Regions from separate parts of the Pseudovibrio sp. SCP20 genome, predicted to be linked through region 2. Evidence: predicted binding sites of a transcription regulator. Region 2 holds the regulator's gene; each other region holds the start of a gene.

Evidence for each region. The regulator PhoB, encoded in region 2, activates phosphate uptake and scavenging genes when phosphate is short. The targets are predictions, from matches to a motif close to TGTCATNNANCTGTCAT.
Region 1: the regulator PhoB is predicted to act here: its motif matches at 1,824-1,840, upstream of phnF (phosphonate metabolism transcriptional regulator PhnF).
Region 3: the regulator PhoB is predicted to act here: its motif matches at 3,079-3,095, upstream of phnC (phosphonate ABC transporter ATP-binding protein).
Region 4: the regulator PhoB is predicted to act here: its motif matches at 5,465-5,481, upstream of AC3CB2_RS13720 (UDP-2,3-diacylglucosamine diphosphatase).

The regions. Positions count from the first base shown of each region.
Region 1 covers NZ_JBYMDH010000006.1:230,454-238,200, reverse strand. The annotation lists gene AC3CB2_RS21500 (carbon-phosphorus lyase complex subunit) at 1-550, opposite strand, end outside; gene phnH (phosphonate C-P lyase system protein PhnH) at 554-1,186, opposite strand; gene phnG (phosphonate C-P lyase system protein PhnG) at 1,188-1,658, opposite strand; gene phnF (phosphonate metabolism transcriptional regulator PhnF) at 1,847-2,587, shown strand; gene AC3CB2_RS21480 (CYTH and CHAD domain-containing protein) at 2,595-4,148, opposite strand; gene AC3CB2_RS21475 (FCD domain-containing protein) at 4,346-5,092, opposite strand; gene AC3CB2_RS21470 (TRAP transporter substrate-binding protein) at 5,239-6,222, opposite strand; gene AC3CB2_RS21465 (heavy metal translocating P-type ATPase) at 6,559-7,747, opposite strand, start outside.
Region 2 covers NZ_JBYMDH010000001.1:353,965-361,711, forward strand. The annotation lists gene pstC (phosphate ABC transporter permease subunit PstC) at 118-1,506, shown strand; gene pstA (phosphate ABC transporter permease PstA) at 1,499-3,346, shown strand; gene pstB (phosphate ABC transporter ATP-binding protein PstB) at 3,399-4,202, shown strand; gene phoU (phosphate signaling complex protein PhoU) at 4,238-4,942, shown strand; gene phoB (phosphate regulon transcriptional regulator PhoB) at 5,164-5,859, shown strand; gene AC3CB2_RS01650 (GNAT family N-acetyltransferase) at 5,937-6,407, shown strand; gene AC3CB2_RS01655 (GcrA family cell cycle regulator) at 6,506-7,066, opposite strand.
Region 3 covers NZ_JBYMDH010000001.1:1,777,612-1,785,358, reverse strand. The annotation lists gene AC3CB2_RS07875 (ABC transporter ATP-binding protein) at 1-877, opposite strand, end outside; gene AC3CB2_RS07870 (HlyD family secretion protein) at 874-1,824, opposite strand; gene AC3CB2_RS07865 (CerR family C-terminal domain-containing protein) at 1,817-2,524, opposite strand; tRNA gene AC3CB2_RS07860 (tRNA-Ser) at 2,736-2,825, shown strand; gene AC3CB2_RS07855 (hypothetical protein) at 2,842-2,976, opposite strand; gene phnC (phosphonate ABC transporter ATP-binding protein) at 3,147-3,992, shown strand; gene phnD (phosphonate ABC transporter substrate-binding protein) at 4,034-4,960, shown strand; gene phnE (phosphonate ABC transporter, permease protein PhnE) at 5,057-5,932, shown strand; gene phnE (phosphonate ABC transporter, permease protein PhnE) at 5,944-7,308, shown strand.
Region 4 covers NZ_JBYMDH010000003.1:228,391-236,137, forward strand. The annotation lists gene AC3CB2_RS13700 (MFS transporter) at 1-1,052, opposite strand, end outside; gene AC3CB2_RS13705 (protein phosphatase CheZ) at 1,225-2,355, shown strand; gene AC3CB2_RS13710 (threonine ammonia-lyase) at 2,422-3,441, opposite strand; gene AC3CB2_RS13715 (glycosyltransferase family 4 protein) at 3,533-4,612, opposite strand; gene AC3CB2_RS13720 (UDP-2,3-diacylglucosamine diphosphatase) at 4,609-5,415, opposite strand; gene AC3CB2_RS13725 (SDR family oxidoreductase) at 5,682-6,461, shown strand; gene AC3CB2_RS13730 (OmpP1/FadL family transporter) at 6,523-7,747, opposite strand, start outside.

The sequences.
Region 1 (7,747 bases), on a different contig from region 2:
CGCGGGTGATGTCGCCAACCAGTGCATCTGGTGCGAGTGGCTCGTCTTCTTCAATGAGGCCTTCGTCATTGAGAAGATCGGTGACACGAGGAACAACCTCTTCCTTCTTGAACTCCTGAGTTTCTGGTGCTGGTGCTTCACCATCTGCGGCTAGTTTGAAATCGAGCAGGCGCTGGGTGTAGTCGAAGGTTGGGCCAAGCAGCTGTCCGCCGGGTAGATCCTTGTAAGTCGCAGAAATGCGACGACGGATGAGCATCTTTGCCGTGTCGATTGGTTTGGAGTAGCCGAAGCGTGGCAAGGTTGTTCTGTAGGCGCGCATCAGGAAGGCAGCTTCGATAAGATCGCCGCGAGATTGCTTGATGCCCAGTGCTGCCAGTTCTGCGTCGTACAGTGAGCCTTCTGCCATCACGCGGGAGACGGAGAGGTAGAGCTGCTCGGAGATTTGCTTGAGGCTCAGGGATGGGATGCTGGTATCACCACGGCGATCCCGAGCCATGAGTTTGTGGGCGTTTCGGATAGCTTTTTCGCCACCTTTCACAGCAACATACATGGGTTAAGCCTCCAAACCGGTGATTTTCGTAGAGCGTGGCAGGCCTGCGACCTGATTGGCTCCGGCGAAGATGACGTCGATGCCGAGCGGATAAAGTGTGCTGTTGTCTTGCATCTGCTGCCAGAAAGTTGCTGGCGCAGGTGAGATGCTGAACTGCTTCTCAGTTTTGATACCCGGGCCTTTGAGGGTGACACCGGTATCTTCGGTCAGTTTGTCGACCATCAGGATGATTGTGGTTGAGCGGTCCGGATACTCAGCAGTTCCTGCTGAGAAGCTTGCGATAGCTGGTAAGAGTTTGGTGTTTGAAACCAATGCGAATGCTGCATCTGCAGGGCTTTCAACAAAGGGAGCTGCTGTGTGGAAGCGGATGTAGTTTTTGACGCTCTCCCCTGCTGCAAGCGCAGGGTCCAGCCATAAAGGCGTATCGTAATCGCAGAGCGTCAGCACCAGTGCAGTTGCTGCGACGGACAATGGTGCTGGAGGCGTGAGTGTCAGATCATCCAGCTGATGCACTGTGCCTGGCTGTGCCAATGCGTTCATGGTGGAGCGGAAGATGGACTGGGCGTTGTGGACTGGATCTGCAAAGCCGGGAGCGGGTGCTTTTGCGAAAACTGAAGTTGCGGTTTGCGTGCTCATGTCATTCTCCCCGTACCATGGTGAAGAAGTCCACTTTGGTGGCGGCGACTTCAGCGCGTGTTTCGTTTTCAGCTTGCTCCTGAGCATTTGCCAGTGGCTGAAGAACTTTCGCTTCAATCAGCTCGCGGTTTTCGGGCTGTTGCCAGAGGGCATCGACCAGTGCGGCTTGCAGAACCTTTTGCTTGTCCCGGCCAAGGGCCTGACCAAAACCGGTGGTGCCGTCTTCAAGGGCGATGACGCAGCGGGTGACAGTCGCTTCGCACATGTTGAAGGGAGCACCGGTGCCGCCTGCGCGGCCACGGACCATCACCAATCCGATTTCTGCTGGACGGATAATGGTGTAGCTCGGCTCCAGACCGAGTTTGTTCCAGACTTCAGCAAGATCTTGCGCTGAGGCCTTGGCCAGAATGCCCATGGCATTCTGCCTAGCTGCAATTTCGGGTGTATGCTCTTTGAGCGAACTTGCCGTCATTTCAGCCCCTTTGACTTTCAGGAACACGCTGGTTCTCTGGCATTGTGTGGTGACGCTTTGATCAGGAGGTTGGTCTGCACGCCTGAATTTGGTTGCTAAGCTAGAATAAATATTGTCTAGTTGTATAGACAAATATTTTGCTCGCCAACTGAGTAGTGTTGTTTCATGACGAAGACATGACGAATCCGATGAAATTTGATTTTTCTCCGATTGAGCGACGTGCCGGTGTTGCCATGTGGAAGCAGATTGCAGAAGTGCTGCGCACTGAGCTTTCGCGTGCTGAGGTGTCTGAAGGTGAGAAAATTCCTACAGAACAAGAGCTTGCTCAAAGTTTTGAGGTGAACCGACATACGGTTCGCCGAGCAATTTCAACGCTGATTGAAGAAGGTTTTCTGCGTTCAGATCAGGGGCGGGGAACCTTTGTTGCCCGGGCTCCGTTGGTTTATCCCATTGGTCCGCGCACGCGTTTTTCGGAGAATTTGTCGGGTCAGGCGCAAGAGGTTTATGGGGATATCTTCCGCACAACAGAGGTGGGCGCAGATGCTTACACCGCTGAATTGCTGGAGGTTGACCTTGGTACCGCGCTGTTTAAATGCGAGTCTGTGAGCTATGCCGATGGGACGCCGGTTATCGCAGGAACGCGCTGGTTTGAGGTGGCTTGCTTCCCAAACCTGCCTGCTGATTTGCGGGAGACCAACTCAATCACGAAGATCATGGAGAAGTATGGCTTCGGTGATTACCGGCGCAAAGAAACGCGGATTACTGCGGCTCTTTGTAGTGTGCACAATGCGGAGCTGCTGAAGATTTCCGAAGGATCGCCTGTGCTTGTGATGGAGTCCATCAATGTGAATGCGAGCGGTGCGCCTATACAAATCGGACGGGCTTATGTGGCGGCTGACCGGATGCATCTGACTGTCAGGAACGACTGAGCCTAGATCAGAGCCAGTATTTTGGAGCTTCTACAGCGGCGTTCCAGCGTTCCTGTGCTTCCAGCCAAGCGTTGTCAGCACGGGCCTGATGCCAGCCAGCGACGAAGCCGATGACTGTTGAGACTTCGTTGTTTTGTAAAGATTGCGGAAGCTTCATCGCGACGAGACGGTCCGCCATGGCTACATCATTCAGGTAGCCGAAGGTATTTTGCAGGCGCTTCAGGCACTTAAGGAAAATGCGTAAATCTTCTGGCTCGTAGAGCGAGCGGAAGAACTCAACGGTGTAACGCATTTTTTTGAGCGCTTTTCGCAGATCATGGCGTTGCTCAATCGTAAGATCCTGCAGGTTCTCTGCCCGCTTTTCGCAGGCCCGCCAGCGTTTGGAGAGGGCATTTTGTGCGAAAGTCTGAATCGACAGGTCGAGTTTTCTGGTGTCTGTCAGGCCCAGATTTTCTTTCCATGCCGGGCTGTGAGAGAGTTCCCCCAGCTGTAGCAGGAAGCTGTTCAGCTGCGGATTTATCAGGTCTTGCCTCAACTCAACCTGCGCTTCCACATGGGCCAGTTTGATGGCTTCGAAGAGCGGTTCGACGGAGTGGGTGTCTGGTAATAAAGGAATGACGGGTGTGATGATGTCTTCCACCAGCACATCGATATCCCTTTGATTTCCTGCCGTTGTTGCCAGTTGCTTTGCGGAGGCATCGAGGTCAGTGATGATTTCGTTGTTTGGTAAGGCTGCCTTGTAGATGTTGAAGGCGCTTCTTAAACGGCGGAGGCCAACGCGCAGTTGGTGCGGGCCTTCAGAGATGTTTTGCTGCAAAACACAGGAGCGGTTGGCGACGATCTGATTGAGACATTCGCCAAGGATTTTCTGGAGGGCGGACCCGGCGCTTTCCTCTGGTTCCAGCTCGATGTAATTGGAATGCTGCGCTTCTGAGGGGAGCTCAGGTGGTTGACCACTTGCTAGCCGGTAACCGATTCCTGCTTTGTTGCTGTTGGAAAACAGAATTGGTCGATCTTTCATAAGAGCCCCAGCCAGTTTGTACAGGCTCTCGACCGGACCTTCCATGAGCTCCAGTTCCACTTCGTGGATGGGATGCTCGTCCGTTTTCGTTCTGGCAATGCCGCTGTCGAAAGCGACTTCGATCTTCGCACCAGCTTTGTCGGTGTAGTAGGTCAGCGTGCGGGAGATGGCGGTTTCAAAAAGGATGCCCCAATCTTTATCTTGCAGCAAAGACAGGAGCTTCTGACGAGCTTCCTCATCTGTGATCGCATCAAAGTCTGGTTCGATCCCACCAATGGGCAGCTCAAGCTCAATCCGTTTGGAGAGCCCGGACTGCATGCCGCCGCCTTGCTTGATGGTTTGCAGCCAGTTGGTGCCGTTGTGGCGGGTTCTGAGGGAGATGCGTGCTTTTTTGAGCGTGTGGTCTGGCGTGTCGTAATAGACTGAACGGAGCTTTTTAGTCGACTGTTCGCTGACTGCAAAGCCTTTGGGTGGCTTGGCTTTGATCAGCTGCGCCAGTGTTGCTTCATCGACGGAAAGTTTGAGCTCAATCTCGTGCATGATCGCAGGACCACCTTAAGCACAGCGTGCGATGTGGAAGCGTGTTCCATCCCACTCTTGTTGATTTTACGTAGTAAACATCTCGCGAACGCAACCCGGTGTAAAGGGTGCAAAACGTCTATGGGAATTTATCAAAGATATAATCCCCATTTGGCAACGGTATTATGAAATGTGCTCTATGAATGCCCGTTGGTGCGTTACGCGGGTGTCAGTGGATCCTGCTGGAATAGGTAGGCATCAAAGGCTGGATCATCCACGTCAGACAGCTCCATGAGGCGCTTCTTGACGTTCTCAAGGTGTTGCCACATCGCCTGTTTTGCTGCCTGCGGATCGCGGCGCTGAAGGGCGTCCAGAATGTCCTGATGGTCGTTCAACCACTCTTCGCGATAGGTGTGGTCGAAGATGCGTTCGTGCAGTTTGTCCCACATTTTGGAGCGGGTGCGCTGCTGCCAGAGGTTTCTGACCATGTCGACCAAAACGGAGTTCTGAGTAGCTTCTGCGATCAGAAGGTGGAATTCTTCGTCTGCTTCGTAGCCACCGGAGCCTTTGGCAAGGTCTTCGCGTTCCCGTTCCAGAGCATCGCGCATGCGCAGGATATCGGCCTTGGTGACCATGGATGCTGCGAAGGCAGCGATGTTGCTTTCCATCAGCTGGCGTGCCTGCAGCAGTTCAAATGGGCCGATGTCTTCCAGATTGGAAGTGGGAGTAACCTGATCTGTATCCGGTAGGCGAACGACATAAGTGCCTGAACCTTTACGCACATCGATCAAGCCTTCAATCTCGAGCATGATCATAGCTTCGCGCAGGAGCGAGCGACTGACGTTCATTTCTTCAGCAATCTGGCGTTCCGGGCGCAGGCGATCACCGACCTTGAACGTTCCGTTGCTCAGTTCTTTGCGCAAGACTTCAGCTACTTCCTGATAGCGGCGGCGCTGACCATCCATTTCGCTTGTTCTCCCATGCCTGCGCGGTTGGCGTATTTTTAATGATTGCTGCACGCTTAAGATACTAAATAAAGCAGATTTGCAAGCGAGACAAAAGGCCAGAGATCTGCGTTGTTACTCTGGCCTTTCGCATTCTTGTAGAGGGCTTACTGGGTCAACGCTTTGATGCGTGTGATCAGGGAGCCAACTCTTTCAGATTTTTCCGCTGCTTCTGCATGCATTGGCAAGACAGCTTCAATGAATGGCGCTTTATCCACCTCAACGAACTTCACGCCCAGCTCAGATTTTGCCTGCTCAATGTGCTTCTTGGTCATGTCATTCCACTGGGCACGATGGAAGTGCATGGAAGACTTGGCAGCGTCACGAATTGCTGTTTGCTCGTCAGCGCTTAGCGTGTTCCAGATGATTGTTGAAATCACCACGATAGATGGGATCATGGTGTGCCCGTCATCGGAGTAGACTTTGGAGACTTCGCCGTGGCGTGCTGTGGTCAGCGCGAGTGGGTTATTCTCTGCACCATCAACCACGCCCTGCTGGAGTGCACTGTAGAGTTCGCCCCAGGCAATTGGAGTTGGGCTGCCGCCGAGCAGTTCCACCATGCGGATTGCGGAAGGAGATGGCTGAACGCGGATTTTCATGCCTTTGAGATCGGCTGGTGAGTTGATGGCCTTGTTGGCATAGAAGGAGCGGGCGCCTTCCACGTAAAAAGTCAATCCGATGAAGCCTTTGTCTTTGGATGCAGCAAGGATGTCATCGCCGATTGGGCCGCTGAGAACGTCGAAATAGTGGTTCTCGTCAACGAAGATGTAAGGCAGGTTTAGTGCGGAGTAAGACTCTTCAAAGGCTTCGAGTTCGCTGGCGTTGGTTTTGGCCATGGCGAGGGTGCCTTCCTGCACTAACTCCATGGATTCCCTTTGAGTTCCCAAGGCACCGTTGCCGTAGATGCGGATTTTGAGTGAACCGTTGGTGGCTTCCGCTACTTTGTCTGCCATATGCTGCATGGAAATGTGCAGAGGATGCTCTGGCCCCTGATTGTGGCTGAGTTTCAATGTCTTCGCGTAGGCAAATGAAGTTGTTGCAAGTAGAGCAGCGCACAGAACTGTCGCTTTGGCAATCTTTCTCGTAAACATATGCTTCCCCCCTGATTATCGCAGCGAATGTATTCGTGAGATGAAACTAAGGAATGCTGAGGCTGCGATATGTATTGGAAAGCATTGGACGGATTCGGGGAGTTGTCAAACCATTTTATATATTGGTTGACCTTATGTGAGTGCGTTTAGTTTTCCGTCTAAGGTGAATTTATATATTTAATCAGGTCAGTAGTGAGGGGAAAATATTTGGCTATGTAATCGAGTTGTTTTAATTGGTCTGAGTTCTTCTAGGGAATGCGTAGATTGGTCAACCGAAACAGGCTTTATAGAAAAACAGCCCCAGAAGTTGTCTTCATGGGGCTGTGATTGCTGATATCAGTTCATGTTCTTTGGCTTCCATCGCCGCAGCAGCATGGCGTTGGTGACGACAGATACTGAACTCATGGCCATAGCTGCGCCTGCGATGACCGGGGAGAGTAACCCGAGCGCTGCCAGTGGAATGCCGATGATGTTGTAGATGAAGGCCCAGAACAGGTTCTGTCTGATTTTTCTGAGGGTTGCTTTGGAGATGTCGAGCGCTGCCGGGATCATTTTCGGCTCGGAGCGCATGAGAGTAACTCCTGCAGTTTCCAGAGCCACATCGGCACCGGACCCCATCGCTATGCCCAGATCAGCAGCGGCCAGAGCAGGGGCATCGTTGATGCCATCGCCAACCATAGCTACATGATAGCCTTGCTCTTTCAGATCGTTGACGACTTCGTTCTTGCCTTCTGGCTGAACTCGGGCCTGGAACTCGTCTACGCCGACTTGATCAGCGATGTTTTTGGCGGCGAGTTCGGTGTCGCCGGTGATCATGACTGTGCGAATGCCTTGATTTTTAAGGGATTCTACAGCTTCTCTAGCGGAGTCTCTCGCCTGATCTACGAAGGCGAGGACGCCGATGGCGCGGTCGCCGAGGGCGACTGTGACGGCGGTTTTACCGGCGGATTCATAAGTCTTTACAAGGCCATCGCCCATCATTGAGGGGGCTACGTTGAGGTCTTTCATCAGGGCTGCGTTGCCGATGGAGACCTGCTGGCCAGTGAGCTCTGCGATCAGGCCTTTGCCGGGGATAGCTTTGATGGACCGTGGGCGGGTGAGCTTGAGGTTGCGCTCTTCCGCAGCGCGGATAAGTGCGCTGGCGAGCGGGTGCTCACTGCCCAGCTGGATGCTGGCGGCGATGGTCAGCAGGCGATCGTCGTTGCGGTCAAAGGCCTGTGCATCCGTCAGAACTGGCTTGCCGACTGTGAGTGTGCCGGTTTTATCGAAGAGGATGGTGTCGACTTTATGTGCCCGCTCCAGCGCTTCGATATCGCGGATAAGTATGCCTGCCTTCGCTGCTGCGCCGGTGCCTGCAACAAGGGCGGTTGGGGTAGCAAGTCCCAGTGCGCAAGGGCAGGCGATGACGAGGACGGCAACAGATGCGCCGACCGCTGTTGTGACATCGCCGGAGTAGACCATCCAACCGGCGAAGGTTGCCAGTGCGATCAGGACAATGACGGGGACAAAAATAGCGGCGACTTTG
Region 2 (7,747 bases):
TTCCAAACAAACACCATGAATTCGCTATAACAGTTACAGCGTGTTTCCGCATAACAAGCCTGATCTGCAGGCAGAAATACGCTCTGACAGAAGAGCCAAATAAGGCGACGCAATCAAATGTTCTGGACTTACGCTGCCCTTCTTCTACTGGTCTTCGTAGCCGCTAACGTCTATGGGCGCTTCCGGGCTCTGCAAGTTGCTGGTCACCAGTTGTCCGTGCTTCACTCTCGGCCAACTTACCACGGTGGGTATCTGGCAATCCTGTCCACACTTCCGGCATTTGTGCTCCTGATTGCATGGGCAGTCGTTGAGCCGCGCATGCTGGACATGATGGTCATCAGCGCCAATGCCGAGGTGATTGAAGGACTGTCCAAACCAGAACTTCAGGCATTCCTGCGCGATGCCCGCGCCATCGCATTCGGCGGCATTGTTGCCTTCTCCGATGCTGGCAAGGAGCAAGCTGCTGAGGTGTTCGCCTCACTCGCTCAAACCTCCTTTGTCCTTAAATCAGTTCTTATGGTTGGCCTTGTGCTTGGCGGTCTGTGGTACGGCAACCGTGCCATTCGCCCCACAATGCGGGCTCGTCATTTTGTAGAGCGCACCGTCATGGGATTGCTGATCCTGTGTTCCGCTGTTGCGATCTTCACCACCATCGGCATCGTGCTCTCACTGATCTTTGAAAGCCTGATGTTCTTTCGCCAGATCCCAATTCTGGACTTCGTCTTCGGCACCCACTGGAGCCCGCAAAGCGCGTTTGAAGGGGCTGGTGCGGAACACGGCGAAGCGAACACCAAGATCTTCGGCGCAATCCCGCTTCTGGTCGGCACCATGCTGATCACAGCAATCGCAATTATTGTGGCTGCACCAATCGGCTTGCTCTCGGCGATTTACCTCTCTGATTACGCAAGCACTCCGGTCCGCGCCATCGCAAAGCCAGTTCTGGAAATTCTGGCTGGTATCCCAACAGTGGTCTACGGCTTCTTCGCTGCGCTCACCGTGGCACCATTCATCCGCGGCTGGGGCGAAAGCATTGGCCTGTCAGTCAGCTCAGAAAGTGCTCTGGCCGCTGGCCTTGTCATGGGCATCATGATCATCCCGTTCGTCTCCTCTCTTTCTGATGATGTGATCAACGCCGTGCCCCAGTCTCTGCGTGATGGCTCTGCCGGTCTGGGTGCCACCAAGTCCGAAACAATCCGCCGTGTGGTTCTGCCAGCGGCGTTGCCGGGCATCGTCTCGGCGCTGATCCTCGCCATCTCCCGCGCCATTGGCGAAACCATGATCGTGGTGATGGCAGCAGGCCTTGCCGCCAACATGACAGTGAACCCACTGGAAGCAGTAACAACCGTGACCGTGCAGATCGTCACCTTGCTGGTCGGTGACCAGGAGTTTGACAGCGCGAAAACACTCGCAGCGTTTGCTCTCGGTCTTCTCCTCTTCTGCATCACACTTGCTCTGAACATCTTCGCTCTGCGCGTCGTGAAGAAATATAGGGAACAGTATGATTGATATCGCTCAGGACACTGCCGGTTCCGCAATTGGCGGACGTGTCAAAGGCATTCCTTCCGGCGTCCATACGACAGACGAAGCTCGCAAGCGCCTGAAAAAGCGCTACAGCATGGAAGCGCGCTTCAAGGCTTACGGCATCGGTGCCATTGCATTGGCCGCAACCTTTCTGGTTCTGCTGCTCTTCACAATTGTCGGCACTGGCCTGCCAGCTTTCACCTACAACTACGTGAGCGTGCCGCTGAACCTGAGTGCTGAAAAGGTTGATCCAGCCAATCCGGCAGGCGCCAGCTATAACAAGATCATCCGTGATGGTCTGAAGGCTGAGCTGCCATTTGCATCCGACCGCAAAAACCGCCGCGTGCTTTACTCGCTGGTGTCCTCCGGCGCCAACGTCATCCTGCAAAAGCAGGTGGTCGCCGACACATCCATGCTGGGTGGAACCGGTCCAGTCGCTATCCCGCTTTCAGATTTCGCAGACCTTTATGTCAAAGGCCTGATCACGCAGAAAAACGAGATCGCCACAACAAGCGCAGCAACCGTTTCCGGAACCGAAGGGCAGGTGACCATCACCGCCGAGAAGCCGGAGTTCGGTGCACTCATCGCCGCGCTCAAGTCCTACTACGAGAACGAAATCACACTGCTTTCAGACAAGATCGAAGCCCGTGGCCGTTCTGAAGTCAGCGTCAACACCAAGATCACAGGCCTCCAAACCCGCCTGAAAAGTGAAAAAGATCCGCTGGTTGTGCAGCGCCTGACGTCTGAAGTTGAGAGCAACAGAGAAGCTCTTGAGAAAATCAAGTCCACTCTGGAAACTCGCAAAGCTGAACTGGCCGTTCTGCAGGGTCATCTCGCCAATGTTGAGAACGGCGGAACACTCAACAACAAGATGCCAAGCTTCTTCGTGAACGTGAACGGCGGCACCATCAAAGCGGAGAAGGTCACGCCAACCAGCGTCACTGGCACCGCCTTCATCCCGCTCAGCTCCGATGCCGCCGCCGCTGCTGGTCAGTGGGGCGTTGAAGAGCTGGAAACACCGGAAAGCTTCCGCAAATTCTCTGACAAAGAAATCGCTTACACTGATTATCTGGTCTCCAAAGGCTCCATCGAGAACCAGTGGAACTCCATCTTCTTCAAGTCCGGTGCAAGCCGTGAGCCTGAGATGGCGGGTATCTGGGGTGCAGCTGTTGGTTCCTTCTGGACCATGCTCGTTACCTTGTCTCTGTCGTTTCCGATTGGTGTGGCTGCCGCGATTTATCTGGAAGAGTTCGCGCCAAAGAACCGCTGGACCCATCTGATTGAGGTGAACATCAATAACCTGGCAGCGGTTCCGTCCATTGTGTTTGGTCTGCTCGGTCTGGCGGTGTTCCTCAACGTCTTCGGCTTGCCGAGATCTGCGCCGGTCGTCGGCGGTATGGTGCTGGCGCTCATGACCCTGCCAACCATCATCATCGCCTCCCGCGCAGCCCTTCAGGCCGTGCCGCCGAGCATCCGCGAAGCAGCGCTGGGTGTCGGAGCCTCCCGCTTGCAGGCAGTGTTCCACCATGTGCTGCCACTGGCAATGCCGGGTATTTTGACCGGAACCATCATCGGCATGGCGCAGGCTTTGGGTGAAACTGCACCACTTCTCATGATCGGCATGGTGGCCTTCATCGTTGATATCCCGGCAAGTCCGGTGGATCCGTCGACCGTACTGCCGGTTCAGATCTTCATGTGGGCAGACTTCCCCGAACCTGCCTTCCAGCAGAAAACCTCTGCTGCGATCATGGTGCTGCTCGGCTTCCTGATCTCGATGAATGCAATCGCAATCGTCCTTCGTAAACGTTTTGAGCGCCGCTGGTGATTTGAAAGGCAAGATCATGGCATTGGAAATGACCACAGACACCGAGAGTGCAATGGATACAACAATAAGCGCCCCACCAGCCGTATCCGCTGAAGGCGAAACGCTCAAAATGCGTGGCCGTGACGTGAAAGTGTTTTACGGCGACAAGCAGGCTCTGCACGGCGTGGATCTGGATGTACGCAAAAATCAGGTGACAGCGCTGATCGGTCCATCCGGTTGCGGCAAGTCCACCTTCCTGCGCTGCCTCAACCGCATGAACGACACCATCGACATCTGCCGCGTGGAAGGTGACATCCTTCTCGACAACGATGATGTCTATGACCCACGCATTGATGTAGTGGAACTGCGTGCCCGCGTTGGCATGGTGTTCCAGAAGCCGAACCCGTTCCCGAAGTCCATCTTTGAGAACGTGGCCTACGGCCCTCGCATTCACGGCTTGGCGCAAAGCAAGGCCGATCTGGAAGAGATTGTCGCCAGCTCCCTGCAGCGCGCCGGTCTGTTTGAGGAAGTGAAAGATCGTCTGGATGAGCCGGGAACCGGCCTCTCCGGTGGTCAGCAGCAGCGCCTGTGCATCGCGCGTGCAATCGCTGTGTCTCCGGAAGTGATCCTGATGGATGAGCCATGTTCCGCGCTTGACCCGATCGCCACCGCAAAAGTGGAAGAGTTGATCGACGAACTGCGCCAGAACTACACCATCGTGATCGTAACCCACTCCATGCAGCAGGCGGCACGTGTTTCGCAGCGCACTGCATTCTTCCACTTAGGAACACTGGTGGAAGAGGGGCTGACCAACGACATCTTCACCAACCCCAAAGACCAGCGCACGCAGGATTACATCACTGGCCGTTTCGGTTAAGAATAATAGGCAAGGAGGTCTAAGGAGATCATCCGATGAAAGATCATATCGTCTCGTCCTTCAATGAAGAACTGAAAGAGTTGGCCGGACGTGTCGTCGAAATGGGCGGCCTCGCAGAAACACTTGTACATGATGCCGTCAGCGCACTGCTGAGACAGGACCGCGAGCTGGCAACCCGCACCATTGCCGCGGACAGACGCCTCGACAACATGCAGGCCGAGTTGGAAGAGCTGTGCATCTCCGTGATCGCACGCCGCCAGCCAATGGCAAGCGACTTACGCGACATCATCGCCGCCATGCGCATCTCCAATGATCTGGAGCGCGTTGGCGATATGGCCAAGAACATCGCCAAGCGGACGCTCGCAATTGAAAGCGAATTCAACAACAAACAGTTGGCGGTTGGCGTAGAACACATGTCCGATCTGGCGCTGGAACAGCTTAAAGCCGTTCTGGATGCCTACACTTCCGGTGATCTGGAAGTCGTCCAGCGCGTGCATCTGCGTGACGATGAAGTAGATGCGCTCTACACCAGTCTGTTCCGTCAGTTGCTCACCTACATGATGGAAGACCCACGCTCCATCACCATGTGCGCCCACCTGCTGTTCTGTGCAAAGAACATTGAGCGCATCGGTGACCATGCGACCAACATTGCCGAGAACATCTACTACATGATCTCCGGAAATCAGCTTCCGGTTGATCGACCAAAAACGGACGAACTGGCAGACAGCAGCGCTGTCTGAGACGTGCTGCTCTCTGGGAAGCTGCAAGCCCGGAAGGCGACCACGTTGAACAAAGGTTTGGAGTGTCGGGTTCATTACGCGGCACTTCATGTGTCAAATCAGAGGGCGGCTTCGCGTTTCTGATAAGAAAAGACGCAACTACAAAAGGTTAAAGTGGTTTACATGCACAGTGATGACGGTAAACTGCTTTACAACAGAAGGTGCAAAGAGAGCACTAGGGTATGCCTAAGATACTGATTGTAGAAGACGAAGAACCGTTAAGCCTGCTGCTGAGATACAATCTCGAAGCGGAAGGCTACAATGTCGACGTATGCGCAAGAGGAGATGAGGCGGAACTCCTGCTGCAAGAAAGCCAGCCGGACCTGCTCTTGCTGGACTGGATGCTGCCCGGCCTCTCCGGTATCGAGCTTTGCCGCCGTCTGCGGGCACGTTCAGAAACCGAACGCATGCCAATCATCATGCTCACGGCACGAGGTGAAGAGTCTGAACGCATCCGCGGGCTGGCAACCGGAGCCGATGATTACGTCGTCAAACCTTTCTCCATCCCGGAGCTTATGGCCCGTGTACGAGCGATCTTCCGCCGTGCTCTGCCGGAAGTTGTCTCCACCATGCTCAAGTCCGGCGATATTGAGCTGGACCGCGAAACCCACCGCGTCCGCAGAACTGGCCGCGAAATCCACCTCGGCCCAACCGAATTCCGCCTGCTGGAGTTCCTCATGAGCGCCCCAGGCCGCGTCTACTCCCGCGAGCAACTGCTCGACGGCGTGTGGGGACATGATGTTTACGTGGATGAGCGCACTGTCGACGTCCATGTGGGCCGCCTGCGTAAAGCCATCAACAAAGGCCGCATGAAAGACCCGATCCGCACCGTCCGCGGTGCCGGTTACGCGTTCAACGACCAGTTTGCAGTCGGGTAACTGATCTCTGCTATATGCGCATTGTGAAGCTGCATCTCTGATCCGGAGGTGCAGACTAAAAACAATGCGGATAACAAATGAAAATCAAGACGGTTGATAGAGCAACCGCTCATATCTACGACAATCTCTGCCAGGCTTACGAGGCAGAGTTCTCACCTCTCACGCACAAACAGCCTGACGCCAACGGTCTGTTCGCCAAGGACACGCTGCTGGAAGGCAACATCACCGGCTATCTGGTGTACAGCAACGACCTCCCGGCCGGACTGGCCGCCATCAAGCAGGATGAGCAGGAGGGGTTCGAAGTCTGTGAGTTCTACGTCGTGCCTTACTACCGACGACATAAGCTGGGCCTGCAGTTTGCCAGCGCGCTGTTTGATCAGATGCCCGGCAACTGGCAGATCAAACAGATCGAAGGCGCTGACCACGCCACCGCCTTCTGGCGCGCAGTGGTAAGCGACTACACATTAGGCCACTATCAGGAAGACAGCTACAACGACCCGTACTGGGGCAATGTCACCCGCCAAACCTTCAGCGCGCAGAAGCACTAGGCCTCAACCACAGGCGGGATAGTCGTTACATTACAGGCATCCAGACAGCAAAAAGCCGGGCACTGGACCCGGCTCATAACGCTTGCTTTCAGTCTGTTTTAGCTGGCGCGGCGGTTGCGGCGGTCGCTGACTGGCTGATAGGCAATGCTGCGGTGATGCGCGCAATACGGTGTGCCTGCATCTGACTGACGACCGCAGAAGTAGAAGTCTTCAGAACCCGGATCGCCAATTGGCCACTTACAGGTGCGTTCGTTCAATGTCAGGATGGATGCGCGTTCGGAAACCGGAATAAAGATTTCTGCGACTGGGACGGGAGCGATTTCGGTCTCGATCGTTTCAATTGGCTCAACTTTAAGAGCGGTGGCGCCTGCCACTGTTGGCTGAACTTGTCGAGGAGTAGGAGAGGGAGCTGCTGCTGCGACCGCTTCGGTCACTGTCGGTTTGATTGGAGAAGCTGTTCTTGCCGCTGGGGCAGTTGCCTTTCTCGTCTTGGTTGCACCGCCCCCTGATTTAGCACGCCCTGAAAGCCCGAGCCGGTGAACCTTACCAATTACGGCATTTCGGGTCACATTGCCTAGTTCTCCAGCGATCTGGCTTGCGCTTAACCCGTCTGCCCAAAGCTTGGTTAGTAACTCTACACGTTCTGCTGTCCAGCTCATTAAAGGCCCCCGTCTTCCTTCAGTGGCGCGCAAAACAGTATTCGCTCAGCTCGGACGTATCCGAATTTGCCGCTAACCTGAGCGTGTGTGCTTGCAGCGATCAGTAACTACGAGATGGTGTATAACTCTTATCGCACAGTACTATATCGGCGTTCCTACGAGCAATAACCTCAAAGAATTGAGGTGGGGAAGACTCTGGTTTTCCCCAGAATTGCCGTACTACTACTTACCTATAACAGCCTTCTTGTGGTGGGAGAAGATTATCAATCTAAAGAATAGGAGCTGTTTGTTAAACCAAGTTCCACCGCATTCTTTCCAACACAAAGTAAGAGCTGATAGCGTTACCCCGTTGATATTTAATACATATATTTACCACTGAAAAACAACTAGTAAAAAACACTAGTAAACTACAAATTGCAGTGCAGATGCACTCGCCGAATGACACCTTCATATGACGCGGTACACGCTAGAGGTGTATTGAATAAACCTTAAGAGATATGGAAAAAAACTGGCCAGTGAAGAGGGGATTAGACCTCTACTCCATCATTTAAAAATGCCACAATGTGCCCTTCCTCAGGTAGCAGACCAACCGGAATGCACCGATAGGAAGCACAAAAAGCCGGCTGCCCATTCCTGAACAGGAGTAAGGTATTGCTGGCAATACGTGTTATTGACTGCCCT
Region 3 (7,747 bases), 1.4 Mb from region 2:
AGACATCTTCCAGATTGGTTTCTGATTCTTCGATCTGGATGTCTTCGTGCTGCTCAAGTGGTTTGAGCGCGCGTTTCAGGGCCTGAAGGTCTGTTCCTGTGACGTGCAGAGAGTTGCCGAATGGCGCGACTTGCTGCACACCTTTGTTGTTTTGAAGCTCTGGAATGAACCGTTCAAGATTGGGGCCAGTGAGTGAGTATGTGTGCAGTCCGGCATCTGCGATGACATCATGCAGGGAGCCATCGGCCAGAAGTTCGCCGTAAGAGATATAGGTGATGCGATGGCAGCGTTCTGCTTCATCCATGTAATGGGTGGAGACCAGCACCGTCATGCCATCAGCGGCGAGGCGGTGGATTTCCTCCCAGAAGTCGCGGCGGGCTTTGGGGTCAACGCCTGCGGTGGGTTCGTCCAGCAGAAGCAGTTTAGGTTTGTGCATGGTGCAGGCTGCCAGAGCAAGGCGCTGCTTCCACCCCCCTGACAGTTCGCCAGCCAGCTGATTGCGGCGAGAAAGCAAGCCAAGCTTTTCGAGTGTTTCGGTTGTGTGTTTCTTGACGGGCTTCAGATTATAAAGCCGCGCTACAAAGCTCAGGTTCTCTTCGATGGTCAAGTCTTCGTAGAACGAGAACTTCTGCGTCATGTAGCCGACCTGGCTTTTGATCAGCAGGCGGTCTTTGATCAGATCGTAGCCCAGCACCTGACCGTGACCTTCGTCTGGCCGCAGCAGACCGCACATCATACGGATGCTGGTGGTTTTGCCTGAGCCGTTGGGTCCAAGGAAGCCAACTATTTCACCTGATTTGACTTTAAGCGAGACATTGTTGACGACCAACTTGTCGCCAAAGCGTTTTGTCAGGCCTGTGACTTCGATTGCGTTCATTGCAAGCTGTCCAGATCAACGTCAAAAATCTGACCGGGTCTCAACTGAGAATGCGTGGTGATGGGCTTGGCCTGTATTTCGTAGACCAGTTTCTCCCGTGTCTCTAAAGAATAGATGACAGGCGGTGTAAATTCCGGGCCTTCTGCAATATGGGTGATCTGCAGGGCTTGCAGCGTGGTGCAACCGGAGCATCGGGCATTGAATTTGGTGCCAAGCTTCAGCTGGCCGTAGTGCTCTTCCGGCACATAAAAGTGCAGCTTGATGGAGTTGACGGGCAACAGGCTGGCAACAGGAGCCGTCGGGCCTGCCATTTCACCAGAGTGCAAGAACACGTCTGTGACCTTGGCATCTTCTGGAGCGTAGATTTTACGCTTCTCCAGCAGCCATTCTGCCAGATCAACCTTGGCTTTTGCCATTTCATACTGGCTTTCAGCTGCGGCGATCTGGTCCTCACGGGCTGGCAGTTTGGCAACGGAAAGCTGGGCCTTCAGCTCAGTGATGCGGGCCTGTGCTACGAGAAGGGCGGTTTCCACCTCATCAAACTGCGCTTGCGAGATGACCTTGCGGGAGAGCAGACCCTGATATCTGTCGTAGACGTTCTGGGAATGTTTGGCCTGCGCCTGTGCTGAGCGCAGCGTGGCGTTCAGCACGTCAATCTCTTCCGGGCGTTTGCCAAGCTTGAGGTCGTTCAGCGAGGCGAGTGTCTGCTGCAGCTGTGCTTTTGCTTCAGCCAGCTTCATGGTGGCATCAGAGGCTTCCAGCACGGCGATGAGCTGACCCTTCTTGACCAGTTCTCCTTCTTCCACCTTCACATCAGCGATCTCGGAGAGTTCCACGGGCGCAAGCTTGAGGTACTCTCCTTCTACATAGCCGGCTGTCAGGTTGGGTTCTGGCGCACAAAACGCGACCCACCCAGCAACAATGGGAAGTGCGCAGACATTAAGCATGGTCCGGGCCTTTCGACAAATCATCGAGGAGGGCATTGATGGAGCGTGTCAGGATCGCCTTGATCTGCGCCAGCTCATCCGGGCCAACGGCCTGCCACCCCATGCGCTTGAGCACCAGTGGGCGGGCCAGACGGATGTAAAGCAGCTGGCCGATCATGGCGAAGATGGCGAGCTTCAGCTCATCCGACGTGACGGGCTGTCCAGTGGCGCGGCTGAAGAGGGCGGTGACGCGGTCCATCAGCGGTTCAAAGAGCATGTGATAGAGCGTGTCGATCTCATCAGGAGAGTGGAGCACTTCCTTCAGCATAAACCCGATCACCAGCTCTGCACGCTTATTGGTCTGGGTGAAGGTGATCATGCGGTCGATCATCTCCAGAATTTTGGCGCGCGCTTCTTCTGGCGACAGGTGCTCGATGTCCGTGAGCTTTCTGTTCAGGATGACCGAGAGCACATCTCCAATGGCCATGGCGACAAAGTTGATGCAGGCCCGCTTCAATCCGGCCTTGCCATCAAAGTGGTAGGCGATCGAGGCGATGTTCGTTTTTGCGGTTTGCGCGATGGAGCGGGTTGAGGTGCCGGCGTACCCTTCGTGGCCGAAGTGGTAGAGGGCAGATTCAATCAGATCCCGTTTTGTCTTTGCGGAGGGCGTGTCAGATGCCAGCGCTTCGCGCAGTTCGTCAGGGGTAGGGGTGTTTGACATGATGACACCTTCTTATTCAATCAATCGTTTGATTGAAATTTACGCCTGTTTTGTTTTCTTGTAAAGAGGGTGCCCAAAATTTCTGGCTAAGGAGAAATCGGGGAGGTCTGCGATGTTTTGCAGTTTCTACACAGGGTATTTTCTGTTTCCACAGCTACAGTTGCTACTTGCTCTTGAATTTCAGATGGTTCGTGGGTATCTACCCGGGCATGGACACGTGGCCGAGTGGTCGAAGGCGCTCCCCTGCTAAGGGAGTAGGCCCGGAAGGGTCTCGAGGGTTCGAATCCCTCCGTGTCCGCCATCTTCCCTTTACATGTTTAGAGTTGAATATCGTCAGTTGGAGCTGTTGGTGTTGAGCTTGTTGCTGTGGTCATCGCGCCAAGAGCTTCCACCTTTTTCGATTCTTCTTCTAACTCTGCATATCTTGCAGGTGCGCCTACGCGCTGATGCATTTCCCCTCTTTGTCACAAAAACGTAATGCACTGCTTGTTTTGCCAGCTTGGTTGGGGAAGTGGGGTGTGACGGTTTTTTGACGGGGTGGGTTTGAGGAGAGGCGTCATTTGTCTGTAACAATCGCGTGTGCCTAGTACGTGAAATTTTAACAGGCACCGGGGTTGAACTCTTGATCCAGTTTGAAGGCGTTAGAAAAGAATTCGGGGCGCATGTTGCTGTAAAAGGCGCAAGCTTTATTGTCGAGAAGCCCCAGATGATAGGCATCATTGGTCGCTCTGGTGCAGGCAAGTCGACCTTGCTGCGGATGATCAACCGGTTGACGCCTGCCACAGATGGGCGGGTTCTTGTCGATGGCGTGGATGTGCTGGCTCTGCAAGGCGCGCATAAGCGCAGATGGCAGCGTGACTGTGCCATGATCTTTCAGCAGTTCAACCTTGTGCCGCGGCTTGATGTTCTGACCAATGTGATGCTTGGCCGGCTCAATGCACATGACACTGTTTCCAGCATGCTTAAGCTGTTTACCCGGGAAGAACGGGTGCAGGCCCTTTTGAAGCTTGAGCGTTTGGGTATCGCCGAAACGGCTTTGAAGCGAGCAGAAAATCTTTCTGGTGGTCAGCAGCAGCGTGTGGCGATTGCCCGGGCTTTGATGCAGGAGCCGAAAATGCTGCTGGCGGATGAGCCGATTGCATCGCTTGATCCGATGAATGCGCAGGTGGTGATGGATGCGCTGAAGGCGATCAACACCGAAGATGGCCTGACAGTTATTTGTAATCTCCATACTCTTGATACTGCTCGCAACTACTGCGACCGCGTGATTGGCATGCGTGACGGTGAGATTGTGTTTGATGGGAAGCCAGATGAGCTTTCCACCAGCGTTGCCCGTGAGATTTACGGCGCAGATGAGAGCTTTGAGGAGGGGATGACCTCTACGTCTCTTGGCAGCGAAGGTGCAAAGATCGCTGCCCTGGAACTGGCGACACGTGAGGCTTCACCTGTCGTCTCTGCTGCTGAGTAGCAGCGGGTTTTAGATTTTTATTCTGATATTGGAGTGCTCTGATGAAAATCGTCGCTAAAGTTGCTGCAGCTCTTGCTGTCAGCACAACCCTTCTTGCTGCGCCTGTGGCTCTGGCTGAAGAGAAAATCACCGAGTTCCGCATTGGTATTCTTGGTGGAGAGAACGAAGCAGATCGTCTTCGTTCCAACCAGTGTCTGGTTGATCGTTTTGAAAAGCTTCTTGGTGTTCCGGTCAAGCTTTTCCCGGCAGCGGACTATGCTGGCACCATTGAGGGCCTGAAGGGTGGAAACCTGGATTATGCTGAGCTTGGCGCTTCTGGCTATTCCGCAGTTTACCTTTCTGCTCCAGATGCGGTTGAGCCTGTGCTGACCACCAAGCAGACGGATGGTGCGACTGGCTACTACTCTGTGATGGTGGCGCGTGCAGATTCCGGCATTGAAACTCTGGAAGACATGAAGGGTAAGCGCATGGGCTTTGCTGACCCAAACTCGACCTCAGGCTATCTGGTGCCTTCCGTTGCTTTTGATGAAATGGGCCTGAAGCTGGATGAGTACTTCGCGTCTACTCAGTTCTCTGGTGGTCATGAGCAGAATGTTTTGGCTGTTTTGAATGGTGATGTTGATGGTGGTGTGACCTGGGCATCCGGCGTTGGTGAGTGGGAAGAGGGCTACACCTCCGGCAACCTGCGTAAGATGGTTGATAAGGGCATGGTTGATATGTCCGATCTGGTTCAGGTGTGGAAGTCACCTCTGATCCCGAATGGTCCGCTTGTAGTACGTAAGTCTCTGCCAGCTGATGTGAAACAGAAGGTTGTTGCCTCGTTGAAGTCCATGGTGACCGACAACACCGAGTGTTTCTACTCCGCACAGGGCGGTGAGTATGCTGACTTCGTGGATGTGAACCATGACTTCTACAAGACCATTGTTGAAGCGCGCCGCCGTAAGATTGAAGCGAAAAAAGCTAACTAACTCTCATTGATTATTGAAGGGCGCGGATCTCACCGCGCCCTTTCTTTATGAGGGTCGCGAGGGCTCTCAGTTTTTTCCTGTTTGGAGGATGTTGAAGTGGCCGCTCATCTGGCGCTTGCCGAAGCTTCCCGTCTGGCCGAAATCTCTCAGGCCTATGAGCGAGTTGCCCGGCGCCGTACTCTTTATACAATAACACTGCTCGGGCTTTGTGCTTTGAGCATTTTCGGCGGCTTATATATTGCCGACGAGGCGAACTCCGGTGGCTTTTGGGCCGGGTTGGATAAATTCTTTGATTATCCGGTAGAGCTTTTCGTCGGGGCCTATGAAAAGGGATTGGTTGGTCTCTTCGGGCTTGTGCTTCAATACCTCCCTTATCTTCTGGAGACAGTGAACATTGCGCTGGTCTCTACGCTTCTGGCTTTCTTTCTTGGTGGTGCGCTGAGTTTTGTGGCCAGCCGCAATCTGGTGAGCAACCGGTATATTGTTGGTGTTATGCGCCGTGTGATGGATATCTTCCGTGCGTTTCCTGAAATCGTGATTGCGCTTTTGCTGGTGCTGATTTTCGGGCCGAGCCCGGTTGCTGCAGTGATTGCAGTGACCACGCACACGATTGGAGCTTTGGCCAAGCAGTTTTCTGAGGTGAATGAGAACTGTGACCTGAAGGCTGTTGAGGGGATCCGCAGTGTGGGCGGTAATTGGCTGGAGCAAATCCGCTTTGGCATTCTGCCTCAGGTGCTGCCGAACTTTCTTTCTTATGGATTGTTGCGCCTGGAGGTGAATGTTCGCGCCTCGGCCATCCTTGGATTTGTGGGGGCAGGTGGCCTTGGAGCCGAGCTGAAAATGGTGGTGGATTGGAACTACGGTGCCGACATTCTCGTCATTATCTTCATGCTGGTCATTTCTATCACGTCCATTGATTACCTGAGCGGGTGGATGCGGCAGAAGCTGATTGGTCAGACAAGTCAGGTTTGAGGGAGCGCGCTATGACAGATGTTCGTTTATCAGATGCCGCGCTTTCCGATGATGCGCAGCGGTTGGATACTCTTTATCCGGGTATCATTGAGCAGGGATGGAAAAAGCGACTGCTGGGGCCGGGGCTTTCTCTGCTCGTTGTCGTCTATCTCGTGATTTGCTTCTTTGCCTTTGGTGTTCCGGGCGTGATTGAAAAAGCGCGTGGGGACATGGCGCAGTTGTTTGCGCTGGATGCTTATGCTCACAAAGTGCACGCGAAGTATCAGTTCAAGAAAGCGGATCAAGGCTTTGTTGTGAGCTTAGAAGGCAATCGACGCTCTATATATAAAGAGCAGCCGAACTGGATTGCTCAGTCTGGCGGTCAAACCACCTTCGATCTCGGCGGAGATGGAGTGCTGCGGTTTGGTGATGGGTTAGTGACCTATACCCATCCTTCTTATGAGCAGGACTTTGTTTTCAAGGTTGGAGATGGTGCACCGCAGTTTGTGTCTGGTGCGGAGGCTGACTGGCTTAAGGTTTCCAAGACACAGGTGAATGCGCGCCCCTCTTTTTATACCCGTATCTGGCTGACGAAGAGCAAGGTTGAGGTGCATCGCTATTTTGTGGGCTGGGAGAACTTCTGGTTCGACTTTGACAGCAAACTGAATGGGCTGAGTTCGGGGGAGCTGCTTTCGCTGGCATTCTCTTCTGACAGGATTGATCCGGACATCTCCAACCTACGCTTTATGTTCAATGAGTTTTGGACAAACAGTGAGTGGCAACATGGCGAAGTCTATTTTGCTTTGCTACAGACTTTGATCATGGCTGTGGTTGGGACACTGATTGCCGGCATTTTGGCTTTGCCATTGGCGTTTGCTGCTGCAGCGAATGTGAACCCGGTTCGACTGGCGCGGACAGGTGTACGGCGGTTCTTCGACTTCCTGCGCGGAGTCGACATGCTGATCTGGTCACTGATCTTTATCCGAGCGTTTGGGTTGGGACCTCTTTCTGGTATCTTTGCGATCTTCTTCACGGATACGGGGACATTCGGTAAGCTGTTCTCTGAAGCGATCGAGAATGCGGATAAGAAGCAGGCCGAAGGTGTTCAGGCAACCGGCGCTTCTCCGGTTCAGAAATATCGGTTCGGACTGTTTCCGCAAATTCTGCCGCTCTTCATTTCTCAGATGCTTTATTATCTGGAGAGTAACACTCGCAGCGCGACGGTGATTGGGGCGCTGGGAGCAGGGGGCATTGGTCTCAAGCTGATTGAGACAATGCGTACGCGGCAAGATTGGGAGAACACGCTCTACCTTATCTTCCTTATTATTATTGTCGTGATGTTGATGGATCAACTCTCGGGATGGTTGCGCAGGAAGCTGATTGAGGGACAAGCCTAAGTCTTAAGCACGGTTTTGATTGAAGAGGGCAGTCACACAAGTGGCTGCCCTTTTGTGTTGAGTGCTGTTTTCTGGTGCGTTTTATCGAGAGAAACGGGTTGTGGGGAGGCTTGTCCACATTGCGCACAGTACTTGTCAAAAAGTGCATTTAGGTTTGGATGTGCGGATTTGAAGTGAATTTATGATTTAACTATTTGATATTGTTGAATTATATCAATTTGATGTATTTGGTGCTATATTATCTATCAAAATTATTTATATAATTATATTATGATATGTGTGTGATGAGTTTGATCTCGGATTTCGTGTTTAGGTATGTATTTCTAAGCTCGACTCACCGATTTTTGCTGCAGAAAATATAGAGTTATGGGGCGAAGGTGCTCGGGTTGTAGCCAGTATGACTTGGATGGATCAGTGAATTCTTAACATCATAAAATAT
Region 4 (7,747 bases), on a different contig from region 2:
ACCACACCAAAGGCAGTCTGAGAAAGCCCTTGCGCAGTGCCAAGGCGTTTGCTGGAAACCAGCTTGGACGTGTAGGCAACAAGCCCCAGGAACACCATGCCGAAGCTTCCAGCATGCAGCAGCTGCAACAGCACGGCAGACCAGGTTTCAGTGGCATACGGGAACAGCAACCAGCGAATGATGCTCGCCACACCACCCGTCACCATCAGGCCCCACGCACCAAGGTGGCGCATGAAGAACGAGCCCCACACGAAGATACCAATCTCTGCCAGCGTACCAAGCGCCCACAAGCCGCCGACCATGGCATCGCTAATGCCAACGGACAGCCAGAAGATACTGGCAAAGGCATAAAGCGCCGAGAAGCTGCCCAGTAACAAACCACCAGCCAGCACCACCAATAGAAACTGCGGATCACGAAGCTCTTCCGCTTTCCAGATGCTTTCCTTGGTGGAGCTGCGGCTTTCAGATGGCATGCCCGGCAGCAAAACAGATGTCAACGCCAGCACGCCAAGCGCGCCGACAGTCAGGAACAACAGCTCTGCAGGCTCACCAAAGGACAGATACCAACCACCAATCAGCGTGGCGACCACAAACGCAATGGAGCCCCACGACCGCATCGGCCCGTAATTGAGGCCAAGCGTGTGCACGGTTTCATATGCGTATGCATCCTGCAACGGCTGAATAGGCGTGTAGAAAATGGAAAGGAAAATTACGAGGCCGATGACCACCCAGTAGTCACTGGAGTAGATCATGACCCAGAACGAGATCAGCGCAATCACGCTGAACAGCGCCATGGAATGACGTCTGCGGCCCGCCCGGTCAGAGATGCTCGTCATCACCGGAGTTGCAAAAATCCGGACGATGTTCGGCAAGGCAATCGCAAATGCGATCTGCACAGGAGTGAAGTTAATATCCTCGAGAAAAAGAGGAAAGTACGCAAGAAAGAATGCGTTCGCAAAATTGAACGCCGCAAACAGACCACTAACGCCTGTGGCGATCCAGAATAGATTATGGGCTTTCCCTAAAGGGGAACTGCTTCTGGGCATAGTCATTGGAAAACACTACAAATGGGGGTGGAGAGTACCCACAAATAAGGATGGGAAGGGATACTCCTATTACTTGTGCTAATAGGGACTATCCAAATCAATGTAAACCAATTATTAGCCGTAGGATCTGTTATATAAACTTGTAGTATATTCTTAGTTAGTTATGAAGGAGCCACTTATGGCTGGCAACAACCGAAAGGTCCTTTTGAGCCCCGAGGAATTTGATGCCATCAAAAGCGCACTCTCTGAGACAGAAAGAGGTCGCGCTTTCCTTCACGATCACCTCACCTTAAACAGATCAGTCGAGACAGCAGACCTTCTGGAAGCTGTGAGAAGACTTGAGAAAACATTGGTTGAGCGCGAACTTCCATCAGAGATGGAAAGCTATCGCCTGCACACCTATGAAATGTATGAGGCGATCGAGCGGACCAAAGACGAGATCTCCAAGATCAAGCTTGAGAACGCCGACAATAACCGCTTTTCAGCAGCCTCTGACGAGCTGGATGCAATCGTCACATCCACGGAAAGCGCAACCCAGGTCATTCTGGAATCATCTGAAGCGATTCAGGATCTGGTGGACAAACTGCGCGCATCCGGCGCTGAAGATGCGCCATGCGATGCCATTGAAGAAATGGCCATGGAAATTCTCATGGCCTGTTCCTTCCAGGACCTCACCGGCCAGCGCATCAACAAAGTGGTCAAAGCCCTTCATTACCTTGAAGGCCGCATCAGCAAGATGATCCGCATCTGGGGTGTAGACCTGACAGACGAAGAGCGTCCGAACATCAACCTTGATGATCCGCATGACGAAGACGACCGTCACATCGACAAACGCCCGGATGCGCACCTGCTCAACGGCCCTCAGATGGATGGCGAAGGCGTGGATCAGGCAGACATCGATGCCATGTTCGACACAACACCGGCCTCCTCTGAAGAATCTCTCAATGAGAATGTCGTCCAGTTTGCCACCGAGGCACGCGCAGAAGCCCCCTTTCAGGAAGCCAAAGCTGAGCTGGAAGAGGAAGCGGCTGAAGTTGTTGAGCTCGACGATATGGCAGACGAGCCGGAAGTGGTCGAAACTTCTGAAGTCGCGGTTCTTGATGATGAAGAAGAAGATGATCTGATCGCGACTGAAAGCACAGTGCCAGCAAATGACAGTGCACCACTGGCAGCAGAAGCAAAGGTGGAAGAGGAAGAGAACCCGATTGAGATCGAGGGAGAGTCTCCGCCTCTGACAGCACCGCGCAGCAGCAACTCAGACCCGCTGCACCACCTCTCAACAGGTGAGCGCCTCGCCCTGTTCTCCTGATCAGAAACGAGACACCGAAGTTTTTAAAAGCCGTTTGCGCCTTATCCCGCGCAAACGGCTTTTTTCTTAGGCCGGAACTGTCTCAGCAGAATACTGCTTCAGTGCAGTTGCAAAAACAGCAGGGTCTACATTACCGCCGGAAATGGTGATGACCGCGGTCTTCCCGGTAATATCAATCTTCTTGGAAAGCACAGAGGCAAGCGCAACAGCAGCACCCGGCTCCACAACCAGCTTCAGCTCAAAGTAAGCAAAGGCAACCGCATTCAGCGCTTCCTCATCGCTCACGCTCAAACCTTTGGCATGACGTCGGCTCAAAACGGAAAAGCCTTTATCACCCGGCGTTTCAGTCAGCACCGCATCACATACAGAGCCACCCAGCGCCGGATTACTCACCCGCTCACCAGCCTCTAAAGAGCGTGCGTAATCATCAAACCCGTCTGGCTCCGCTGTATAGATCTGAACCTCAGGCAGCTTCTCCTCCAACGCCAACGCAATACCGCTGGTGAGGCCACCGCCACCCGTACAGCTGATCACCAGATCAGGCGTCACGCCCAGCACTTCACACTGCTCGGCAATCTCAAGACCCGTGGTCCCTTGCCCAACAATCACGCCGCTGTCGTTGTAAGGATGAATGAACGTCGCACCACGCTCCTCACAAATGCCTTGGGCAATCGCCTCACGATCTTCCATTTCCCGATCATAAAGCACCACCTCAGCCCCAAGCGCCTTGGTGCGCTGGATCTTCAGTTCCGGCGCATCTTTCGGCATCACGATAGTGGCCGGGAAACCCAGGATCTTGGCCGCAGCAGCCACACCTTGTGCATGGTTGCCGGAAGAACAGGCCACAACACCCGCAGGCCGCTTATCCTCCGGAATAAGAGAAAGCCGATTGAACGCTCCACGAAACTTGAAGCTTCCGGTTCTTTGCAGGTTTTCCGCTTTGATGAAAACGCGGCCATTCACCCGCTCATCCAACACCGGAAAGTTCAAAAGCGGTGTCAGACTGGCATAGCCCTGCAGCCGTGTTTTAGCTTTTTCAATTTCGGAAACGGTGAGTTCAACGGGACTGGAAACATCTAAAACCATAAGAACCTCGATAACTGCAATATGAGGCTATCTATAACACGCAAAATTACGCAGGCTGATCTTAATCTGAAACACCCCCAAGGAGATCCGCTCAACCATTCAGGTGATTTCCGACAGATCCCTGACCTGCTCCAGCACCCTGCCGAAACCCGGCAGGCATCGCCGGATCATACGCATGCTCAGCATTGGCGAGAAACTGCTCAGCACTCGCTCGCCATGTAAACCGCAGAGCAACATCCCGGCAGTGGTCACGGGAAATCTCCAGCGCCTCTAATGCCGCTGCCTGAAGATCATTCTTCAGCACCCCGGCCCCGCTGTTCCCGATCACGTCAATCGGCCCCATCACAGGAAACGCCGCAACCGGCGTCCCACAGGCAATCGCCTCCAGCAACACATTGCCAAACGTATCCGTCAGGCTGGGGAACACAAACACATCCGCATTGGCGTAATACTCAACCAGCTCATCCCCCTCAACAGGCCCTGTAAACAGCACCTCAGGATACGCCAGCCTCAACTCCTCCAGCTGCGGCCCGCCACCAACAACCACCTTGGTGCCCGGCAAAGCCAGTTGAAGAAACGCCTCAATATTCTTCTCAACCGCCACACGTCCCACATAAAGAAACCGCGGCCCTGGCAGATGATCCAGCCGCGCGGTCCGTAAAGGCCGGAACCGCTGATGATCCACCCCACGCGACCACCGCAGCAGGTTCTCAAATCCCCGCATCCGCAAATCTGCTTCCAACGTCCCCGTCGCCACCATGCATCCCTGCCCACTGTTGTGGAACCGGCGCAGCCACGAGTAGCTGAAGGACAACGGCACCGGATAGCGCGCCTGCAAATACTCAGGAAAACGCGTGTGATAGCTCGTGGTAAAAACCCGCCCATCCCGCTTCGCCACCTGCCGTGCCATCAACCCAAGCGGCCCCTCAGTCGCGATATGCAGATGATCGCAGTCGTACTTCTCGATAAACCCACGCACGATATGAGGCAGCGTCAGGCTCAGCCGGATCTCGCCGTAAGATGGCATCGGCACACTGTGAAACGACTGCGGTGTCAGAAACTCAACGCGAATTCCCATGCGCCGCAACTCAACAGCCAACCGCTCCAGCGTCCGCACAACACCGTTGATCTGAGGCTTCCACGCATCGGTGACAATCAGGATCGAACTCATGCCGCCACCCGACTGCCGGAACTCTCCCTCGAAGGCTCAGTAGCAGCCCGCTTGCCATCCCCCCAACGGATCAACTCAAAGGTTCCGTCAAAGTTCTCGGCAACAGCGGTGCAGCTTTCCACCCAGTCACCCGTATTGATGTAATGAATGCCGTTGGTCTCGTGATCCGCCGCATGGTGAATGTGACCACAGATCACCCCATCCACCTTCTGCCGCTGTGCTTCGGAAACCAGCGTCTCCTCAAACTTGCCGATGAAGTTGACCGCATTCTTCACCTTCAGCTTCGCCCAGGCAGACAAACTCCAATATGTCAGCCCCAGCTTGCGGCGACAGTAATTCAGCACCGTGTTCAGGTTCAACGCTGTCACATAGGCCCAGTCCCCAAGGAATGCGAGCCACTTGGCGTGACGCACCACCACGTCAAACTGATCGCCATGAATAACCAAATATTTCTTGCCGTTGGCTCCTTCGTGGATGAACTGATCCACGACCTCCACCCCGCCAAAGTGGATGCCAAAGAAGTCCCGCAGGAACTCATCATGATTGCCGGGAATGTAGACAATGCGTGCGCCCTTGCGCCCTTTGCGCAACAGCTTCTGCACCACGTCATTGTGAAGTTGAGGCCAGTACCAAGACCGTTTCAGACGCCACCCGTCGATGATATCTCCAACAAGATAAACCGTGTCAGCATCGTTATGCTTTAAAAAGTCCAGCAGTAAATCTGCCTGACATCCGCGCGTGCCCAGATGTACATCAGACAGAAACAAGCTTCTGTACTTTTTGCTAGTAGAATCCCCGGTCACCACAAAGCCTCCGGAATAAGAAAACCTTCTTTCCTTTAAATTGATTCACAAGAAACAAATATGACAGGATACATTTACTCGAACTTTGCAGTTTCTTGCTTGAACCTCAAGCAACATTACTCCCCGTTTATTAGGGGATAGAAAAGCAAGTCCATGCAATTCAAGTGATTATTCTATTCGCTTGCTAAGCTTGAAGGTCACTGGCTCAAATTCCTCAGAGCCAGTAAGCTGCCTGCCAGAACGCATTGATTCAGTGGGATATTCAAATGAACTTGGGAATTGAGGGGCGCAAAGCCATCGTCTGCGCATCCAGCCGTGGCCTGGGATTGGGTACAGCAAAAGCGCTGGCAGAAGCCGGATGTGATCTGGTGATCAATGCACGCAACGAGCAACTACTCGATCAGATCTCCAAGGATCTGTCTGCAAAGCACTCCATCTCTGTCACTCCGGTTGCTGCTGACATCTCCTCTCCAGCAGGCCAGCAAGCCGTCCTCAACGCCTGCCCAAACCCGGATATCCTCGTCAACAACAACGGTGGCCCACCGCGCCGAGACTTCAAGGAACTGGATCGCCAGTCCATTCAGGATGGTGTTATCCAGAACATGATCACCCCGATTGAGCTGATCAAAGCCGTCATTGATGGCATGGCAGAGCGCAAATTTGGCCGCATCGTCAACATCACCTCCATGTCTGTGAAGATGCCGATTGAGGGCCTCGATCTTTCCAGTGGCGCCCGCGCTGGCCTCACCGCATTCCTGGCAGGCGTCTGCCGTCAATACGCACAGCACAACGTCACCATCAACAACGTCCTGCCCGGCAAATTCGACACCGACCGCCTGAAAGGGGGCTTTGAACGTCAGGCAGAACAGACCGGCATCTCCATTGAGGAAGCAAAGCGCCTGTCTTCAGAAGAGATCCCAGCCAAGCGCCTCGGCAATCCTGAAGAGTTCGGCAAAGCCTGCGCCTTCATGTGTTCCGCCCATGCTGGTTACATCACCGGCCAGAACCTGCTGCTCGACGGCGGCCTCTACCCAAGCGCATTCTAAAACAAAACCGCCTCCCCAAAGTATCACTCTGGGGAGGCGGCCAGATGAGCGAACAAAGCTCTTAGAACTTCAGACGAGCACCCAGACTAACAATATCCACGTTGGTGTCATTCACCGGCCCCTGAATGGTAATCCCTTCATAGAATGGATGATCCGGGTTGATGTTGATACTCTCGCTTTCCGGGAACAGGTGCGAGTAACCAATATCCACTTCCAGCCAGTCCTCATAGAAATAACTCAGCCCGGCACTGATCCAGAACCGGTTCGCATCCGGCAGACGAGGCGTCCGGTTGGCTTCATCAATCGGTGACCACTCGTAAGCCAATCCAAACCGACCCGTGAAGTTCTCGGTAAAATCATACTCCGTGCCAAGCGAGATGAAGTAACCGTCGTTGTATTGGAACGGCAGCTCAGAAACCACCTGATCCTGCAGGTTGAACACCGGGAAGGTGCCAAACCGTGACCAGTGCGTCCACTCAAACGTACCCATCCCACGCCAGCGCTCATTCAGCTCTTGCTGGAAGGAAACCGTCACCGTCTCCGGCATGATGATGTTTGCGCGAATGGGTGTTGGCGCATTACCGCCGACCACAAGCCGACCTTTGAGGTTGTGTTCAATGGGCGAGCGATAGCCAATACCAAGCTGTGTACCTTCCCACGGCTTGAAAAGAGCCCCAACAGTTGCACCAAATCCGAGGTTGTAGTCTTCACCCCGCAGTTCCGCTGTAGGGGAGTTAGCAGCAATTGGTGGAACACCCGTCGCTGACTTCAGCCTCACCTGCAAATATTGAAGCTGCCAACCAACCCCAACGGAGAACTTCTCGGTAAGCTCATAAGCTGCCATCGGCGTAATATTGACAGAAAGCACACGGGAGGACCGCGCATAGACCTGCCCCGCCCACTCAATTTGAGGTTTGGTTTCAAAACCATAAGGTGCATTGGAACTGACACCAAGGGTGAGGCGCTCATCCACTTTCCAGGTGCCATATCCTGCAGGCACCCAAGCATCCACGCCAATATCACCTGAGGAGTAAGGCACTCCACTGACTGGAATATTCAGCGCATCAATGGTCGCCGTATCCAGATCAATCGTGGCACGAGGAAACACAACGGTCTGGGAGGTTTCCACCTGTATGCCGTCATGTCCTGTCATCGTTGCTGGGTTCCAGTACATACTGGAAAGGCTTTTTGAGACTGTCGCATTTCCGGCAAAGGAAAGGCCTTGGAACCAGGCAGATTGCTCACGAACAGCAAAAGCACCGGCGAAGGCATCAGAGGCAATCAGC